Regions from separate parts of the Cobetia sp. AM6 genome, predicted to be linked through region 2. Evidence: riboswitches for the same ligand, from Rfam matches in the RefSeq annotation. Region 2 holds a riboswitch; the other holds the start of a gene.

Region 1 (10,081 bases), 1.8 Mb from region 2:
GTGTGCCAACAAGCGCCAGAATGCCATGGCCCATACCCGTTGCAGTCAGGCGGCCAGTGAGATGTTTGCTTCGACGTGCCGGGAAATGACCAGCAACCCTCCGACTCTGCCTTCGCAGCGTTACAACAGTACGCGGCGCATGGCATGCAATGCCGCAGTCAGTTACCGGCCCAGTGTCGGCAACATCCAGTGGGCGGAAACATCTGCTGCCGATGACTTGGCAGAGGCGGAATGCAACGCTGCCACGGCGGCACTGCTCGGCAGCAATGATCTCGATGCCATCCAGTATCAGCGCCGGGTCTGTGCAGGACGCTAGCGGCGAGCGCTGCCTTGGGCCACAATGACCTGCCACGCCGCCGGTGATTGCCGACGGCATTTATTCGATCAGTGACAGGTGATAGACATGGCACAGGCCACAGCGCGTCATATTCTCGTTTCCAGCGAAGAACAGTGTGCAGCTCTCAAGACCGAAATCGAGAACGGCCGCGATTTCGCTGATGCCGCTCGCGAGCACTCCTCCTGCCCGTCCGGCCGCAGTGGCGGCGATCTGGGCGCCTTCGGCCCGGGCATGATGGTCAAGGAATTCGACGAAGTCGTGTTCAGCGCCCCGATCAACACCGTGCAGGGCCCGGTGAAGACCCAGTTCGGTTATCACCTGCTGGAAGTCACCAGCCGCACGTGAGCCTTCTGTCACGCTCATGAGATGTCATGAGCGTTTGGCAGGATGTGACGAAAACGCCCCGACCATCACTGGTCGGGGCGTTTTTTGTGTCGCTCGGAAAGTCAGCTTTCCTGTGTATCAGGCGCTCGCCTAGACCTCCTGATAGAGCTGGCTACCTTCACGCTTGAACTTGTCGGCCTGCTCCTGCATGCCGGCCATCACGCTGTCGGCATCGCCGGTCAGACCATGCTCAGTGGCGTAATCGCGCACTTCCTGGGTGATCTTCATCGAGCAGAACTTCGGCCCGCACATGGAGCAGAAGTGGGCGACCTTGGCCGAGTCCTTGGGCAGCGTCTCGTCGTGGAAGCTGCGCGCGGTGTCCGGGTCCAGGCCCAGATTGAACTGGTCTTCCCAGCGGAACTCGAAGCGCGCCTTGGAGAGCGCATTGTCACGGCGTTGCGCGCCCGGGTGACCCTTGGCCAGATCGGCGGCATGCGCGGCGATCTTGTAGGTGATGATGCCGGTCTTGACGTCGTCCTTGTTGGGCAGGCCCAGGTGCTCCTTGGGGGTCACGTAGCAGAGCATGGCGCAGCCGAACCAGCCGATCATCGCGGCGCCGATGCCGGAGGTGATGTGGTCGTAGCCCGGGGCGATGTCGGTGGTCAGCGGGCCGAGGGTGTAGAAGGGCGCCTCGTCACACTCGCTGAGCTGCTTGTCCATGTTCTCCTTGATCAGGTGCATCGGCACGTGACCCGGGCCCTCGATCATGACCTGGACATCGTGCTGCCAGGCGATCTTGGTCAGCTCGCCGAGTGTCTCGAGCTCACCGAACTGGGCGGCGTCATTGGCATCGGCCACCGAGCCCGGGCGCAGGCCATCGCCCAGTGACAGGCTGATGTCGTAGGCCTTGCAGATCTCGCAGATGTCCTCGAAGTGGCGATAGAGGAAGCTTTCCTCGTGATGCGCCAGACACCACTTGGCCATGATCGAGCCGCCGCGCGAGACGATGCCGGTCACGCGGCTGGCGGTCAGCGGCACATAGCGCAGCAGGACGCCGGCGTGGATGGTGAAGTAGTCGACGCCTTGCTCGGCCTGCTCGATCAGCGTGTCGCGGAAGATCTCCCAGTCGAGGTTCTCGGCCACGCCATCGACCTTCTCCAGCGCCTGATAGATCGGCACCGTGCCGATGGGCACGGGAGAGTTGCGCAGAATCCATTCACGGGTCTCGTGGATGTTGGCGCCGGTCGAGAGGTCCATCACGGTGTCGGAACCCCAGCGGATCGCCCAGGTCATCTTGTCGACCTCTTCCTCGATGGAGGAGGTGACCGCCGAGTTGCCCAGGTTGCCGTTGACCTTCACCAGGAAATTGCGACCGATGATCATCGGCTCGCTTTCCGGGTGATTGATGTTGGCGGGAATGATGGCGCGGCCGCGCGCGACTTCCTCACGCACGAATTCGGCGGTGATCTCGTCGGGCAGGTTGGCGCCGAAGCTGTGGCCCGGATGCTGGTGGCCCAGAATGCTCTCGACGGATTCGCTGCCCTGATATTCCTCACGCAGCGCGATACGACGCTGATTCTCGCGAATCGCGATGTATTCCATTTCCGGCGTGATGATGCCCTGACGCGCGTAGTGCAGCTGGGTGACATTCTTGCCCGGCAGGGCACGACGCGGGCGGTGGTCCAGCTCGAAGCGCAGGGACGACAGACGCAGGTCGGCCTGGCGCACGCGGCCATATTCACTGCTCAGCTGATTGAGCTGTTCGGTATCACCGCGTTCCTCGATCCACTTCTCGCGCAGCGGCGCCAGACCCCGGCGGATGTCGATCTCGACCGCCGGATCGGTATAGGGGCCGGAGGTATCGTAGACGACGATCGGCGGGTTCTCTTCCAGGCCGCTGGAGGTCTGGGTCGGCGAGCAGCCGATCTCGCGCATGGGCACGCGGATGTCCGGACGGGAGCCTTCGATATAGATCTTGCGCGAGCCGCTCAGCGGCGCGATGGCGGCGGCGTCGACTCGTGCTTCGCTGGCGAGATGGCGGCTGCCATCCTTGCGACCGGCGCGCGCGCGTGCCTTGGGGGCAGCCTCAGGCTGCGAGGCGAGCGGTGACTCGGCGGCGTTGGTGGCTTGCGGGTCTTGTGTCGTCGGGGCAGTGCTCATGCAGGTCTCCTCAAAGGGCGACGTCACGGCTGACGTCATCATGGGAAGACCGTGCGCAGGGAGAGGATGGTCGTCGCCGACTCCTTGCCAGCAGGTGGCCCGGGAGCGAGGCGGCCGCGCGCAGCGGCTGGCCATCAGCTTGATTCCTACGCCGGTCCTAACCGGTTCAGGTTCCACGGGACCCCTTGCTGGCAAGCTCGCGCGTCAGGGCGGCGAAGCATGCATGCAGGATCTCAGCCGGTTCCACCGGCACCCCGTCAAGCGTGTTCAGATTTCAATGCGAGAGGGTGTTGCCCGAAGCGTCAGGCTTGCCACGGGGAGCATTCTCGCATCCAGGCTCTGTTGGCCTGTCAGTCGTGCCATCCATGGGGGATGGCGTCATCCCGAGCGGCTCATGGCGAGTGCCGGGACGTCAGTCTGTGATGCCTCAAGCGCGATCGAGGCCCATCTGCCAGAAGTCGATCTCGAGTCGCGTGGCGTCCCGGAAGACATCGACCAGTTCACCCAGTCGGCGCTCCGAGACCTCCGAGAGGCGCGCATCCAGCCATTCACGCTCGGCTTCGACGGCTTCCTTGAAGTCATCGCTTGAGTACATCGCGATCCAGTCCGCGTACGGGTTGTTCTCGATCTCGGTGGTGTCCTGATCGAGCAGCCACTCGGCGATCTCGCCGTAGCCGATCAGGCAGGGCGCGAGCGCCACGTGCAGATCGAGCAGGTCGCCGCGCTGGCCGCAATCGAGCACGTAACGGGTATAGGCCAGGGTGGCGCGGGATTCCGGCAGCTCGCTCAGGTCATCCTCGCTGATGCCCCACTCGCTGCAGTAGCCGATATGCAGATCGAGCTCGGTATTGAGGATGGTGTCGAGACTGGCCGTGGCCTGACGCAGCTCCGCGAGGGTGCGGCTCTTGTAGGCGGCCAGCGCCCAGGCGCGTGCGAAGTGGATCAGGAACAGGTAGTCCTGCTGCAGGTAATGGCGGAAGGACTCCTCCGGCAGACGACCTTCGCCCAGCTGGCGAACGAAGTCGTGCTCGAGATAGTCACGCCATTCTTCGGCGCAGGCACTGGTCAGGTCGTTGAAACTAGGCATGACGCATCCCTCGGTGAGCGTGCTGACGACCCGTGATGGGGCGGCAGGTCTCTGGCGCAAGCGTGGCCAGTACCGGAACAGGAGCAGGGGAAAAGCGGGGGAGGTGCCGACAGTCACCGTGAGAAAGTGGTGACGATATCGAGTGGCATCGCTTCGCGCTTGATCCCTACGCCGGTACTAGCCGGATCAGGTTCGGCGGGATCGTCATTCACGCAAGAACATCGCCTGCGCATGACATCTCAGCCGGTCTTACCGGCACCCCGTCAAGCTGTGACATGTGAGTCACGATGCAGCGAGTGTAACAGCCCTGAGGCGCAGAAGAAGGGCAGTGTGAGCAAAAATGCATACGACTTTGGGAGGCATGCCGAACCTGTGAAGAGCCTCAAGCGGCAAGGTCGGCCATGAGCGCCGGCAGGTGGCGCGCCAGTCGCGCAAGGTCACGTGGCTCATCGACATCCCAGCTGATCGGCAGGCAAGCGGCCGTTCTCCCCGCCCGTGCCAGCAGCGCCAGAGTGTCCCGGCAGACATGGGCATGGCTCCAGCGGGGCAGCAGGAAGGCTTGCGGGCAGGGCGCCTTGAGGCCGATCAAGCCATAGCCGCCATCTTCGGTGGGCTGCAGCACCGCGTCGTGAGTGCGCAGTCTGTGGGCTGCCTCGCGCAGCCGCTGGCTATCCAGCGCTGGCAGGTCGGAGCCCATCAGCAATACCGGCCCCTCGGGCAGATGTCGGGCCATGGCCCGGGACATTCGCTCACCGAGCTCCCCCTGCGGCTGTGCCTCGAAGGTGAGGTCGGCAGTGGCATCGACAACGCTTCGCAGCCGGGCTTCCAGCGCTGCCCGCAGAGCCGCCTGTTCAGGTGCCTGACTCGACGACTCGGCAGGGGGCGTCAGCATCACCACGACCTTGCCGAGGCGCGCGGCGCAGGCGTGGTCAACGATATGGCTCAGCATCCGCGCATAGAGTCGAGCTGCGCCCTCGGGGCCGAGTGCGGGGATCAGACGTGTCTTGCAGTGGCCGGCGATGGGCAGGCGACCGAAGATGATGAGAGTCGGGCGCACCTCTGACGCGGCATCAGCTGTGGGCAAGGTAGGCAACGCCGTATCACGCATGGGGCATGCCGCGCTGCTCACAGGCCTGCGCCGCGGCGCGATAGCCGTAGAGACGTGCCAGGCGTGCAGGGGAGACGCCACACCAGGCCGCCAGCCGCAGTCCCCACATCTTGACGATGGTGCGCCATACGCCGTGGGTCTCCCAGCGTCGACCGCTGGTCGTGACGCGCGCCGTCAGGTTCATTGGCGGGGTCAGATGCTTGAGCTGGGCACTCAGCCAGATATCTTCCATCAGTGGCATGTCGGCAAAGCCGCCGATGGCCTCGAAGGTCGAGCGCTGCACGAACTGGGTCTGGTCCCCCGTGCTGATGCTGGTCAGCCGCGAGCGCAGATTCATCATGGCGGCGATCATCGGTAACCACGGCGACTCGCCCTTGATGCTGACATCGAAACGGCCCCAGTCGCTGCGGCGATGCGTCGTGACGGCCTCCTTGAGCAATGCCAGCGTATTGTCGGGCAAGTCGGTATCGGCATGCAGAAACAGCAGCCATTCTCCGCGTGCACGCGCGGCTCCGGCATTCATCTGGCGTGCCCGGCCCGGCTCACTGCTCAGCACGGCATCACACAGCGGTCGGGCCAGTGAGGGGGTGCCATCCGTCGAGCCGCCATCCACCACGATCACTTCACAGTCACCGCCCGCGCGCAGGCGACTCAGGGCAATCAGGGTTTGCACGATGCCGGCTGCCTCGTCATGCACCGGCATCACGATGCTCAGCCAGGGAGCGCGCGTCAGGTGCGTGCATGTGCTCGACAGGGAGTCCCGGTTGGCGGGCGTCCGTGATGCTGGGGGTGGCTGCTGGTTCATGGCGGCAGGCTCCGACGATGGCGTATTCGTTGGATCATACGCAGGAGTTCGTAGGCTGGATGCACGAGCGAGATACGCTCTCTCAGCGCGTCATCGTTCAATAAACGCTTGGCGTCGACCCAGTGTCGCTCCATGGCCACACAATGCCTAGCTGGCCATTGGGTGCATGCGAGGGCACAGGACTACATTTCTGTAATTCGAAGGCGGGGCATGAACGGCAGGTTTTCTGAGTCTGCAGCAGGCAAGCGCTGCATTCATAGGCCCTCTCCATAGGCCCTCTGCCAGGCAGCTCCTGGAAAGAGAGCCTGAAGAGAGGGCCTGGATAGAGGGCTTGGAAAGAGCGCGTGAATAAGGGCCAAGGCCTCGCTTCTCAAAAGCCCGTTCTGCTGGAGGTCAGGCCATCAATCGAAGGTGAGGCGATAGAGGCCAGCCGCGCCGCTATCCGAGGTGAAGTACAGGCTGCCATCAGGGCCGAACAGGACATCGAGCGGGCGAATCCAGCGCTGACCGCTGCTGCTGTCCTGCAGACCGGTCAGTACCGGCACCAGGCGTGCTTCAGTGTCTGGCGTCGCCAGCTTGAGGCCCAGCAGGCGAGGCTCACGGCGACTGGCCGGGTCGCCCGCGGCGTTGCCGGAGGGCGCCGTGCCCCAGCTGCCGTGGACTGCCACCACTACATCCATGTCTGCAGCCAGTGGATGCTCTGGCGGTACCACCGCGATTCCCATCGGCGCACTGCGAGCGGGGATCTCGGCCAGCGGCGCTGCAATCTCGTCACGCTTGCGCGGTGAATCGCTCGTGATGCAGTCATCTTTCTGCCAGCGGCCATCGACCCACTGATACCAGGGCATGCCATGGAAGCTGCCTTCGCGGGCAGCAACCACCAGTTCGCGGGGTTGCTCATAGCCCCAGTGGTCGGGGCCGTTGTTGGTGGCCAGCAGGCGCGGCTCACCTTCCATGCCCAGCTGCCAGGCGAGGCCCACCGGGTTGCGCAGCCCGCTGGCCCATGACTGCCAGTGCGGCGCATCGCCGGATTCCTCAAGGCGCAGCACGCCGCCGCGGCGTTCACTGAAGGAGTAGCCTTGCTCGCTGCCTGCGAGGTATTGATTCGAGCAATTGCCCTGGATGCCCAGCGCCAGATAGAGGCCGCCATCCGGCCCGAGACTCAAGGTGCGCGAGTTGTGGCCACCGCCGCCGGGCATGGCGATCAGCTCACGAAAGTCATCGCGGGTGAGAGACTCGCCACGTGAATAGTTGGCGACCAGCAAGGCTGCAGTGGTCGCGACGTAGAGCTTGTCACCGCGCACCACCAGCGAGTGAGGGTAGCCCGACAGTTCGACAAGCGTCTTCACGGCAGAGAGGTTGCCGTCCGGCATCAGCTGAGCGCGATAGACACGCTCGGCCCGCGAACCGATCAGCAGCTCGCCAGCATCAGTGAGGTGCAGCATGCGTGGACTGTCGAGCGAGGTCAGCCGCTCGAGCGTGGCGCCCGCAGGCAGCTTGAGCGCTGGGGCATCGCTGGGCACTTGCTGAGCGCTCACCAGCGACAGTGAGGAAGGGGCCTCTGTCTCTGCCTGGGCTGGCAGAGACAATGCGAGACAGGCCGCCGCGGCACTTGCGACCAGGCGTGTCGCCACTCTTGTTGCCAACCTTGTCGCCAAGCCTGTCATCAGGTGTGCCGGCACCACCCGGGACAGGGATGCGCTTGTGAGGTGAGCGGCGTGAGTCTCGATCGGCATCCGTGCCTCCTGTCATTGAGCCATGCGCATTCAGTCTGGGAGCTGATGGCTTGGTCCGCCAGTGTTGCCCTCAGCCGCGCTTGCTGGCCTTGCGGCGATGCTTGAAATAGCGGCGCCAGCCCTTGAGCGAGAAGAAGGAATAGGTGCGCGCGTAGAAGCGGGCTTCCTGCCAGCCCGGTTGTTGCTCCATTTCCTGTGGGCTCTTGCGCCAGCGCTTGTATTCCCACTGATACTGGGCCGGCGCCAAGGCGATCGCCGCTTCCACCGAGGCATTTACCCCGCGTGCCGAGGCGACTTCCTCTTCGCAATAGACTCCCTCATCCGCAGCGAGGAAGTGGATGGCGAAGCCATGGCCATCTTCCAGACGCTGGGCGACACCGGTGACGACGCGCGCATCGGTTCTCGCCACCAGCTTGGGCAGCAGGGTGGCGGTATAGGCGGGGCGGCCATAGAAGTCGGCGAAGACGCCGCTGCCACGGCCCGGCTCCTGATCCGGCAGTATGCCGATCGCTTCGGCGCGCTTGAGTGCCTTGAGCAAGGCAGCGACGCCACGCGAGTTGGTGGGCACCAGGTTCGCACCCATGCGCTCACGGCCATTGCGGATGATCGGGTCGAGGCGTTCGAACTTGGGCGGCTCGTACATGGCGGTGAACGGGAAATGGCTGGAGAGCCAGAAGTTGAGCACTTCCCAGTTGCCGAAGTGCGGCGCCAGCACGATGACGCCGCGCCCCTCGGCGCGCGCCTCATCGAGCAGGTTGCGGCCGTGGACCTCGAGAATCGAATCGCGCACGGCGTCTTCATCGCCCAGCCACACCTTGCCCAGTTCCAGCATGGTGGCGGTGGAATGCGCGAGGCTGTCGCTCGCCAGACGCGCGCGCGCCTGCTTGTCGAGCTGCGGGAAGGCCTGGCCCAGATTCTGGCGCGTGACCCGGCGCTCACGGGGATTGCACAGCTGCACCACACGCGCCAACGGGCGCGCCAGCCACCAGAGCTGGCGGGTGCTGAGCCCGGACAGTCGTTGCCACAGACAGGCCACGGAGTTGGCCTTGAGAGGAGTCAGGCGCTGTTCCATGGCCTGTTCGAACCGCTTGAGAGTCTTGTCCATCGTCACACGTGAAGTTCCGGTGGTCTGGCGTGAAAGATCGCGCCTGTCTGACGCGAAGGCAGGCGCCGTGACATCGTCAGGTGTCGCGGTGCCGCACTCGAATGATGCTCATTGTGCCAGAGGGGGGCGGTGCCTGCAGGCTCCATCGTGGCAGGCGCCAGACACTGGCGCGGGGTATCATTCAGCACTCAGACAGTCGCCACCTTCGATACGTTCACCTGCTGCGGAATCACCCCAGCCGCCGTGGTGTCGCGCGTGGCGGCGAGTTGTCACCGCCAGTCGTGTGGTGACATCGATCCTCATCGCCAGTGTCCCTTGCCGCGGAGCCCTGATGTCAGCCCCTGATTCCCCCGTTCCCTATCCGCCTTCAGATACTGTCTGCCCGCTGTGTGAGGCGTCCCAGAGCCAGCATGTACTGCACCTGGTACAGCGACGCAGGCCATGCCCCGAGACCGGTCAGCGACCGCCCGCCGACGAGCGCGATTACCTGCGCTGCCCGGAATGTCATCTGCTGTATCTGGCGCCGTCCCAGCGCCTGGATGCCAGGGCGGAGCAGGATATCTACGACCAGCACGAGAATGACCCGGCAGACCCGCGCTATCGAAGTTTCCTGGCCAAGCTCTTCACGCCGATGTGCGAGCGGCTCGCGGCCGGTGCCAGCGGGCTCGATTTCGGCTGTGGGCCGGGGCCTGCCCTGGCGCAGATGTTCGAGGAGGCGGGCCATCCGATGGCGCTGCACGACCTCTATTATCATCCGAACCCGTCAGCGCTCACCCGCCAGCATGACTTCATCGTCAGCACCGAGGTGATCGAGCATCTCTACGCGCCGGGCGAGGTCTTCCGCCAGTGGTTGCGTTGCCTCAAGCCCGGCGGCCTGCTGGGGGTGATGACGCAGCCCGCCTCGGATGACCCGGAGGCGCTCAGGCGCTGGCACTACCTGCGCGATCCGACGCATGTGTGCCTGTTCAGCCCGGCGACCTTTGCCTGGCTTGCGCGCACGCACGGACTCGAGCTTGAGCAGGTCGCCAACGACAGCGTCATCTTCCGCGTGCCCCAACCCGCCTGACAAGGGCGTGGAGCAGGGCGCGGGACAGGGCGTGGGACAGGGCATGGATAGGGCGCGGGACAGGGCATGAATAGGGCGCTAGACAGGGCGCAGCGACATGCCAGACGCCATTGTCGCCAAATGACGCAAAAAGGCTTGGATTTGGCGCGGACTGTCACTATATTGCCCGCGCCTTGACGTATTCTCGCAGGGCAAATTCCCCCTCCCGACGATATCCGCACCTTGCGGCATTGGCTGATCGCTGACTGGCGGCCGGCCGAGGATCTGGTCATGCCCCGTCATCTGCTGTTGATGTCCCTTGCGCCCCTGCTCGGCCTTGCCTTGCTGGGGATCGGTAACGCCATGCTGACCTC
Region 2 (10,081 bases):
ACAGCCACATGGCCAGAAGGCCCACCAGACCACTGGTCATGAAGACCCCGACGGTGGCCAGCACCAGCGCCGGTTTCAGGCCGGCACGAAACGTGGACAGCCGCGTGCGCAGGCCGCCGTCGAGCAAAATGAGCGCCAGCGCCAGGTTACCGATCATGTAAGCGGATGAGGCGTCGTCGAACTGGATGCCCAGTACGCCATCTTCACCCGCCAGCATGCCAAGGCCGAGGAACAGCAGTAGCAGCGGCATGCCAAGACGCGCCGAGACGCGGCTGGCCAACACGCTCAAGGCGATCAGCGTGCCTGCCAGCAAGAAATAATAATTCAGGTTCTCTACCACGAGTGCTCCCCCGCCAAGCCCTACATCAGATCTCGAGTGACGTCCACGACGACTCACCCACAGTATTCCATGTCAGCGATGGGGCTGCAGAGAAATTTCACACCTTTCATGTACTTGCAGCGTGCAGCACGCGGATTTCACGCCAGGCTGCGCGGCGAGACCCAGGCAGGGGCTGCCGCAAGCTCAGCATAGGACCGCGGACCGAAGGCCTCCATCGCCCACAACAGCGCACGACACAGTTCACGCTGGCCATCGAGATCGATCATGCGCCCATGGCGCGAATAGCCCTTCATGAAGGCCTGACGCTGCTCCGGCGTTTCCAGCAGCAACTCCACCAGCGCCCAGTCGAACTCGATCGGCGCCCACACCAGCGCCTCCCAATCGCTCCATACCCAGCCGGTGGCGGCGCACAGGTATTGATCGGCACGCATGTCCGGCAGACACCACACCGCGCGAGTCGGTGCCGGGAAGGTGCGCTTGAGCAGCGTGCCAAGCTCCGCGCGACGCGGGTGATGGGCGAGAAAGCGCGTGACGCGGGTATTCCAGTGCAACAGCGGCATCGGCTGCGCCAGCGGCTGACCGAAGCCCGACACCGTGTCCTGGTGCAGGCGACCGAGCTGGTCGCCGAGCAGCTCACAGAAAGTGATGCTGAGATCGCTCGGCTGCCCGCTGGACCATGGCAGGTGCCAGATGGGCGCGCCATCGAGACGCCCCAGAAAGGTCAGGGGCAGTGGCGGAATCGGCAGGCGCGCGGGCAAGGCGCCCGCCAGTCGCGTCAGACCCTCCGGCGTCGCCCAGCGATCGGCGCCGAAGACCCCGCGCATGGCGCGCCAGAAGGGGTCATGGTCTGGGCCGGTGCGCGCCAGCTTGATGAGGCCGGGTGTGCCGCCACGCTGGCGCCATAGCCAGTTGGCGCTATCCGGCCAGGCGAGTGCCAGCGGTTCGAGCGGCTGGCCCAGATAGGTCGAGAGCCGTCGGGTCAGTGACTCCTCGGGCCAGCCCCTGGGCACGGGACGCGGCTCGCCCACGGCCTCAGCCGTGCTCGGCCGCCGTGGGGGAACGGGATAACTGGAACAGGTCGAGAGATCCGGTGTGTCGGGCATGATGATCTCCTTGGGCTACACGTCTTGTTACAGTAATCCTCAGCATACCCAAGGCATGGCACATCGGCATAGTCCGTTTCGCACGCCACCTCTGCCCTGCCCACCTCTGCCCTGCCCACTGGACCCGCCCCCCGCCCCTGACCCGCGTCGGACAAGACACCGGCAAGACAGTGACGTTACACTGTCGGCCTGGATGGGGGTGCCCGAGGATGGGCTGAGAGCCGCAGCGATACGTCGCGCGACAACCCCTGGAACCTGATCCGGTTGATACCGGCGGAGGGAATCCCCGACGCGTGCCCTGCACGGCGCGTCACCTGCTTCCTCCTGCCGGCACGCCGCCTGACCACGGAATTGCCTGTGTCGCTGGGACTCACCCTCAACAACGCACGAATCGATTACGCCGGCCACACGCTGTTCCGCGATATTTCCGCGCGTCTGGAGGCCGGTAGCTGGACGGCACTGCTGGGGCGCTCCGGCTGCGGCAAGAGTTCGCTGCTGCGCCTGCTGGCCGGCCTTGAGATGTCAGACCTCCACCAGCTCGATCTCGCCACCGATGACGGTCAGCCGCTGACCGACCGCGTGGCCTGGATGGCGCAGCAGGACCTGTTGCTGCCGTGGCGGCGCGTCATCGACAACCTGTGGCTGGGCGATGACCTGCGCCGGCGGCCGCGCAATCGCAAGCTTGCCCATGAACTGCTGGCCGCGGTCGGGCTTGAGGGCCGTGAGCAGGCCTGGCCGGACGCCCTCTCCGGCGGTCAGCGCCAGCGCGTCGCCCTCGCCCGCACGCTCTACCAGCAGGCGCCGGTCGTGATGATGGACGAGCCGTTCTCGGCGGTGGATGCCATCACCCGTCTGGAGCTGCATGATCTGGCCAGCCGCCTGCTCAAGGGCCGCACCGTCCTGATGGTGACCCATGACCCGCTGGAGGCATTGCGCCTCGCCGATCAACTGCTGGTGCTGCGCCCGTCGAGCCTCCCGGGTCACGGCGCCGAGCTGGAACGCCTGCCGGGGCTTGGCGCCGCACGCCCGGTGCCGCTGGATGACCCGGCCCTGCCACCGGCGCAGGCGCAACTGATCGCCCGCCTGCGTGATAGCGAGGAGACCGCATGAAACGTCTGCACGCCATGCGTCACCTCGTCATCAGCGCGCTGCTCCTGCTGGGGCTGTGGCAGCTGATCATTGCCGTTACCGCCGTACCGCCCTACATTCTGCCCACGCCGCAGGCCGTGCTCGAGGTGCTGATCCAGAAGGTGCCGCTGCTGGCTCATCACGCTGGCGTCACCATCAGCGAGATACTGGCCGGGCTGGTGCTGGGCATTCTGCTCGGCCTTGCCACCGCGCTGGCGCTGGCCTTCATTCCCCGCCTGCGCCGCACGCTGCTGCCGATGCTGCTGATCAGTCAGGTGATACCGCTGTTCGCGATCGCGCCGCTGCTGGTGCTGTGGCTCGGCTATGACATGCTGTCCAAGGTGGTGATGGCGACGCTGATCATCTATTTCCCGGTCGCCTCCACCGGCTACGACGGCCTGCGCCAGACCCGACAGGGCTGGCTGGATCTTGCCCATACCCTGGGCGCCAGCCCATGGCGCCGACTGATCCACATCCAGTTGCCCGCCGCGCTGCCGGCACTGGCCTCCGGCATTCGCATGGCCGCGACCGCCGCCCCCATCGGCGCCGTCATCGGGGAATGGGCCGGTGCCAGTCAGGGGCTGGGCTATCTGATGCTCAACGCCAACGCGCGCATGGAAATCGACCTGATGTTCGCCGCCCTGCTGGTGCTGGTCGCCTTCTCCCTGCTGCTCTATTTCTCGCTGGATGCGCTGCTGCGCGCCCTGATGCCCTGGCACCGCGACCGCCTGACACGCCTGAGCTGACACGCCGGGGCTTCGAGTAACTACCGCAAGACCGCAAGATCGCGTAACCGAAAGACGCAACGACGCTCGACACAAATTGCATGAGCCTGACGACTGCCGCCCACGAACGGCAGCACCACTACCCTGTGATCACAAGGAACTCCGCCATGTCTCTTTCGTCATCGGCGCCACGGCGCAAAGCGCAGCCGACACGTTCACCGCGTGCCTCACTGCTGTCCACCGCCTTCGCCACCCTGCTGACCACGCTGTGCCTGAGCAGCCTGCCAGCCACCGCCATGTCGGCCCACGCCGCCGAGGCAGAACCCGCCACCAGCACCCAGTCAGCGCCGGAAATCGTGGCCCAGCAGGCCGAGGTCGGAGTGAACGGTGACTCGGCCGCCTCCGCGCCGGTGGCAAGCCAGGAAGCCGTGGAAGCGACCGCCGGCGCCGCCGAACAGGCGAAGAACGGTACTGAACCGGCCGCGGATGCCCCGCCAGCCGCCAGCGACGAACAGAGCGCTGATGCTGACTCGAAGGACGTTGCCAATGACGCTACCAAGGACGCTGCCACCGCCGAGCAGCCGCTGACACAGTTCAAGGTCATGCTCGACTGGTACACCAACCCCGGTCACGCCCCGCTGGTGCTGGCGCAGGAGCTGGGCCTGTTCAAGAAGCACGGCCTGGATGTCGAGCTGATCGCCCCCGCCGACCCGAGCGTGCCGCCCAAGCTGGCCGCCGCCGAGCGCGTCGACATCGCCATCAGCTATCAGCCGCAGCTGCACCTGCAGATCGATCAGGGCCTGCCGCTGGTGCGTATCGGCACCCTGGTCGCCACGCCGCTGAATGTGGTGGTGGTGCGCGCCGACAGCGACATCCAGTCGATCGCCGACCTCAAGGGCAAGCGGGTCGGCTACTCGGTCGGCGGTGTCGAGGAAGTGCTGCTCTCCACCATGCTGCAGCACAGCGGCCTGACGCTGGATGACATCACGCTGACCAACGTCAACTTCTCGCTGACGCCGTCACTGCTGACGCGCAAGGTCGATGCCGTCACCGGCGCCTTCCGCAACTTCGAGCTGGCCCAGATGGCCCAGGAAGGCGTCAAGGGCCGCGCCTTCTACATCGAGGAAGAAGGTGTGCCGACCTATGACGAGCTGATCTTCGTCGCCAACAGCGACAGCTACGAGCGCAAGCAGGCCCAGTACGCCGGCTTCCTCGCCGCCGTCGGCGAAGCCACCGCCTGGATCATCAATCACCCGGACCAGGGCTGGGAGATGTTCCGCGACTCCGATCCGGCACTGGATACCGAGCTCAACAAGGAAGCCTGGTACGCCACCCTGCCGCGCTTCGCGCTGCGTCCTGCCGCGCTGGATGCCGGCCGCTACCGTGACTTCGAGGACTTCCTGTTCGAGCGCGGCATGATCAAGAAGCGCCAGTCGCTGAGCCACCTGGCCGTCGACGTCAACGCGCCCTGAGACGTTGAGCGCCCAGAGCTCTTGAAACGCTGAGCGCTTGCGCGCCCCATGCAAAACGCCCTGTCGGAATCTCCGACAGGGCGTTTTGGGTTCAGGACCGGCTCACTCTCGCCGTATTGTGCCTATTTGACAAGCGCTAGCGGCGTGCCAGGCGACGCGACAGCCACAGAATCTGCAGCGGCTGGATCACCAGCGCGACCATCAGCACCGCGACCAGCAGCGGCATGCCTTCCAGCGCACCGCTCGGGGTGCTGACCAGCAGCCCGGCGCCCACATAACTGCCGGCGGCAGAACTCAGATGCTGCACGGCACTCTGGGTGCTGGTGAAGGCTGCCCGCTCATGATCGGCGGGAATGAAGCTGTTGAGCGTATTCTGGGTCACACGCCGCGCCGACGAGAACAGCATGTAGGCGCCGAAGCCGATCCAGATCAGCGACGGCCCCGGCGAATGCAGCAGGAAGGCCCAGCCGACCAGCGCCGTCATCAGGCAGGTGATGGTGCCCGGCCAGACACAGCCATAGCGATCACACAGCCGTCCCGTCAGCTGCATGCCGACCAGCGACAGCCCGCCGCCGATCATGTAGAGCCCGCCGAGATCCTCACGCGGCAGGCCCAGATTGAACAGCAGATAGCTTGCCAGGTTGGGAATCACCAGGAAGTTGCTGAACATCGCCGTGGCGATCAGCGCCAGCCCCAGCCGATGATCGGGCTGGGCCAGGATGGTCAGGATCGTGGTGCCCTTGCGGCTGCGCTGACGTGTCTCGGGGTTATCGAGATGGCCGCGGATCGGCGGCAGTATCCAGGCCAGCAGCCCGCACACCAGCAGCGCCAACAGCGCCACGGCGCGAAATGGCGCCTGCCAGCCGAAGCCCTGTGACAGCCACAGCGCAAACGGCAGCCCCAGCACCGAGGCCACCGAGAAGGCGCCCATCACCAGGCCCATGGCACGTCCCCGGCGTACTCCCGGCACCACGTCGATCACGATGGCCAGCGCCGTCGCCGCCGCCGGCCCGCCGAACAGGCCGCCCAGCATGCGCGCCGCCAGCAGGGTCTCGAAGTCGGTGGCGAAGCTGGCGATCAGGTGACAGAGCGCCGCGCCGAACAGGAAGCCCAGCACCGCCCAGCGCCGGTCGAAACGATCGGCGTGTCGCGTCCACAGCAGAGTGCCCACCGCGGCAGCCAGCGGATAACTGCCGACGATATAGCCAAGGTGATCCAGCGGAATGCCCAGCGAGGTGGCAAAGTCGGGGCCCAGCGCCATCACCATGGTGAAGCCCATGATGACGGCGAACTGCAGCAGGGTGACCAGCGCCACCACCAGGCGCTCGTGGGTGGTCACCGGCGGGATGACCCGCTCGCTCGCGGCCGGCTGACGATTTTCGGAGTGACTGCTCGGCGTACTCAAGCGCGTGCGACGCGTTCAAGGAACGTCACCACCGCCTGCTGGAACTCGCTGGCACGCTCGGCGTGCAGCCAATGGCCGGCCTCCAGCGAGTCGTCTTCCAGCGCAGGGAAGTGTTCGCGCATCGTCGCCAGGCCCTCGGCCTGCACGTAGTTGGAGAGCGAGCCCCACAGCAGCAGCGCCGGCAGCTCGACAGGCCCCTGGCCGTGCGGCGCCTCGACGATCTGCGGGTAGCCCGCCGCGATATGGTCCAGCCCGACGCGCCAGCCCATGGCGCCATCGTCGAGACGCACCAGATTGGTGGCGAGGAACTGGCGAATGGCCGGGGTATCGACATGCTGCGCCATCACCGTGTCGGCCTCCTTGCGTGAGGCCGGGCGCGCGTCACGTACCGCATCGAAGGCAGCAAAGATATCGTCATGCCCGTGGCCATAGGCGACCGGCGCGATATCGGCGACCAGCAGGCTGCGCAGACGCTCGGGCGCCTCGAGCGCGACCTGCATGGCGACCTTGCCGCCCATCGAGTGGCCCAGCAGGTCACAGCGCTCGATGGCGAGGCGGTCGAGCAGCGCGATGACATCCGCGGCCTGCTCGGGGTAGCTCATGCCGGCCACGTGCGGGCTGCGGCCGTGGTTGCGCAGATCCACCGCGATCACGCGGCGCGTCCGCGACCACGACTTGATATGCGAACGCCAGTTGTCGGCACTGCCGAACAGGCCGTGAAGAATGACCAGCGGCGTCGCGTCCTGCTGGCTCGTTGTCTGTTCCTCGGCGCCATCACGAGCATCGCTCTCGTGGTAATAAAGCTCGACCGTTGTGCTCATCATCATCTCCATGGACGCTAGACAGACCGTTACGCTCCCCGTGGCTCAGGCGCAGTAGCTCAGGCGCGGTAGCTCAGGCTCAGTGGCGTGGCTCGGCGGCAGCCGGCTCGCGGGGAGCGCCTATGTTAGCAAACTATCAAGCGCGCGGCGGCTCCGTCCTCGACGGCTCAGCGCGGGCTGGCTTCCAGATAGACCTTGACCGCCTGCCACAGCGGGCTGCGGTAACGCTCCGGGTGCCACAGCATCGAGAAGCGCCGCTTCAGGTTGAGCTGGGGCGTGGCCAGCACCACCAGCTCGCCACGCGCGATCTCGGCCGCTACCGACAGGTGCGACAGGCATCCCAGTCCCAGCCCGGCGAACACGGCCTGCTTGATGGCCTCGTGCTGGCCCAGCTCCATGCGCACCTTGAGGCGCTCGATCCGCCCGTGCAGTGCACGCTCGAAGACCGCTCGCGTGCCCGAGCCCCCCTCGCGCAGAATCCAGTCGGCGGTGGCGAGGTCCTCGTCGCTGAGCGCCACGCCGCGCACGGCCAGCGGATGGCTCGGCGGCGCCACCACCACCAGCTCATCCTCGCGCCAGGTCTGGCTCATCAGGCGCGGCGCATGGCAGTCACCCTCGATCAGGCCGAGTTCGGCGTCATAGTTGAGCACCGCTTCCACCACCTGATGGGTATTGCGCAGACGCAGGTTAAGCTCGGTGCCCGGATGTTCGCGCATGAAGGCCCCCGCCAGCCCCGGTAACAACCAGGTGCCGATGGTGGCGCTGGCGGCGATTTCCAGCTCGCCGCGCAGGTTGCCATCCACCACGCCGGGCTCACGGGCCTCCAGTTCCAGCGCGTGGGTCTGCTCCAGCAATTGCTCGGCGCGCGCCAACAGGCGGCGACCATTGGCGTTCAGGGCCAGGCGACGGCCGAGGCGCTCGAACAGCTGCACCTCGAGATGACGCTCAAGCTCGGACAGCCCCTGACTCGCCGCCGATTGCGACAGGCCGATCTCGCGCGCCGCGGCACTGACGGAGCCGTGGCGGGTCACCGCCACGAATACTTGCAACTGGCGCAGCGTGATGTGGATCTGCATATCGGTTTTTCCGGTATGTAATAAAAGAATAATCGACTAACTGCCGAATAATATTCCCGAATAGACTAATCATCAAACCAGAGACACTAAGCAAGCGACGCAGACTCAAGCGCCCTTGCCGATGACAACCGTGCACCCCACGCCAGCGCACGACCCATAACAAGACAGGCCATGTTCCGCACGGGATAGGCCACTTTCCTCAAGGAGAATGCTCATGGACGCACAGACCCTGACTCCCCCCGCCACTGCCGAGCGCTTGCGCCGCATGTTGCCGGGCCTCGCCCTGTGTGGCGGCCTGACCCTGGTGGGGCTGGCACTGCATTCCATTCCGGCGCTGGCCTCCACCGGCATCAGCCCGCTGGTCTTCGCCCTGCTGTGCGGTATCGTGGTCGGCAACCTGCCGATCACCAGCCGTCACGCCGCGGCGCTCTCCCCGGGGCTGCATATCGCGACCAAGAAGCTGCTGCGTCTCGGCATCATCCTGTTCGGCCTCTCCATCACCCTGCAGCAGATTCTCGGCCTGGGCTGGAGCGTCGTCTTCCTCGATGTGCTGGTGATCACCGCGGTGCTGAGCAGCGGCTACTTCATCGGCACGCGCTGGCTGGGGCTGGACCGCGACACCGCACTGCTGACCAGTGCCGGTTCCGCCATCTGTGGCGCCGCGGCGGTACTGGCGACCGAATCGATGATCAAGGCACGCCCGGCGGCCACCGCCATGGCCGTCGCCACGGTGGTGCTGTTCGGCTCGCTGGCGATGCTGGTCTACCCGCTGCTCTACCCGCTGAGCGGCATGCATGAAGGCCTGTTCGGCATCTATATCGGCTCCACCATCCACGAGGTCGCTCAGGTCGTGGCCGCCGGTGAAGCGGTCGGCCCGGACGCCCTGGCCAATGCGCTGATCGTCAAGTTGATGCGCGTGATGATGCTGGTACCCTTCCTGCTGCTGTTGCCGAAGCTGTGGGCCATGCGTGCCCGTACCGAGGGCGATGACCGCGAGACCGGCGGCAGCATGACGATTCCGTGGTTCGCGCTGGGCTTCATCGCCATGGCCGGCATCAACAGCACCGGCGCGATCCCGGCGGCAGTGCACTCAAGCCTCTCTACTCTCGGCAGCGTGGCACTGACCATGGCCATGGCGGGCCTGGGCGTCGAGACTCGCATCGATCGTCTGCGCTCACTGGGCATGAAGCCTTTCCTGCTCGCGCTGATCCTGTTCACGCTGTTGATCGTCGGTGGCTTTGGCGCCAATCTGCTGCTGATGGGCTAATCCTCAGCACGGCAGTGATTGATTGCCCCAATGACTTTGGTAGTACGGCTCAATTGGCAAACCCGGGCAGGCTCAAGCACAATGGCGGTCATCCATTACTCACCGGCAGTGCCGGCGCCATTTTCTCGGCCCACCCAGTACGGGCTGAACGAGAGTCACGAACCTTAGGAGAGTCTCATGCTTGCAGTCATTTTCGGTCGTCCGGGTTGCCCTTTCTGTGTCCGCGCCAAGGACCTCGCGGAAGAGCTCACCGCCAAGCGCGATGATTTCGACTTCCGCTACATCGACATCCATGCCGAAGGCATCAGCAAGGCCGACATGGAAAAGACCATCGGCAAGCCGGTCGAGACCGTGCCGCAGATCTTCGTCGATCAGACCCACATCGGTGGCTTCACCGAGTTCAACCAGTACGTGCAGGACGAAGCTCTGATGCCGCAGGCCTGATCGCCGCCATCAGCCGCTTCACTGCTGAAGCCCTCGCCACTGGCGGGGGCTTTTTTGTGCCTGCATCACCGCCTCCCGCCGCTGGTCACGACACTCACTCGCAACACAACGCTGTGCACAGGGTCGCGTCTTGCCGCTTGCGACAAAAGGAGGGGGCAGCGACAATCGCTGCCTTCTCCGCCCGTGTATGCACAAGGACACGCACATGAACATGTTGATGGAAGGCGCCGTGCTGCTGGGGTGCGCGGTGGTTGCCGTGCCACTTTTCCAGCGTCTGGGCCTCGGCTCCATCCTGGGCTA

What was found. Region 2 has a riboswitch for thiamine pyrophosphate ahead of CLAM6_RS06145 (ABC transporter ATP-binding protein). Riboswitches for the same ligand answer to the same signal wherever they lie in the genome.
Region 1: another riboswitch for thiamine pyrophosphate. It lies ahead of thiC (phosphomethylpyrimidine synthase ThiC); the one in region 2 lies ahead of CLAM6_RS06145 (ABC transporter ATP-binding protein).

What each region holds. Positions count from the first base shown of each region.
Region 1 is NZ_AP021868.1:3,195,762-3,205,842, reverse strand. Features, by position in the region: gene CLAM6_RS13485 (hypothetical protein) at 1-316, shown strand, start outside; gene CLAM6_RS13480 (peptidylprolyl isomerase) at 404-682, shown strand; gene thiC (phosphomethylpyrimidine synthase ThiC) at 812-2,821, opposite strand; TPP riboswitch at 2,948-3,088, opposite strand; gene tenA (thiaminase II) at 3,249-3,908, opposite strand; TPP riboswitch at 4,055-4,181, opposite strand; gene CLAM6_RS13465 (TIGR04282 family arsenosugar biosynthesis glycosyltransferase) at 4,291-4,992, opposite strand; gene CLAM6_RS13460 (TIGR04283 family arsenosugar biosynthesis glycosyltransferase) at 5,009-5,821, opposite strand; gene CLAM6_RS13455 (PQQ-dependent sugar dehydrogenase) at 6,223-7,557, opposite strand; gene CLAM6_RS13450 (lysophospholipid acyltransferase family protein) at 7,628-8,662, opposite strand; gene CLAM6_RS13445 (class I SAM-dependent methyltransferase) at 8,994-9,728, shown strand; gene CLAM6_RS13440 (MFS transporter) at 9,999-10,081, shown strand, end outside.
Region 2 is NZ_AP021868.1:1,430,365-1,440,445, reverse strand. Features, by position in the region: gene CLAM6_RS06155 (potassium/proton antiporter) at 1-340, opposite strand, end outside; gene CLAM6_RS06150 (hypothetical protein) at 478-1,443, opposite strand; TPP riboswitch at 1,629-1,742, shown strand; gene CLAM6_RS06145 (ABC transporter ATP-binding protein) at 1,801-2,553, shown strand; gene CLAM6_RS06140 (ABC transporter permease) at 2,550-3,317, shown strand; gene CLAM6_RS06135 (ABC transporter substrate-binding protein) at 3,464-4,768, shown strand; gene CLAM6_RS06130 (MFS transporter) at 4,905-6,173, opposite strand; gene CLAM6_RS06125 (alpha/beta fold hydrolase) at 6,170-6,994, opposite strand; gene CLAM6_RS06120 (LysR substrate-binding domain-containing protein) at 7,162-8,070, opposite strand; gene CLAM6_RS06115 (YeiH family protein) at 8,285-9,337, shown strand; gene CLAM6_RS06110 (GrxA family glutaredoxin) at 9,515-9,781, shown strand; gene CLAM6_RS06105 (monovalent cation:proton antiporter-2 (CPA2) family protein) at 9,987-10,081, shown strand, end outside.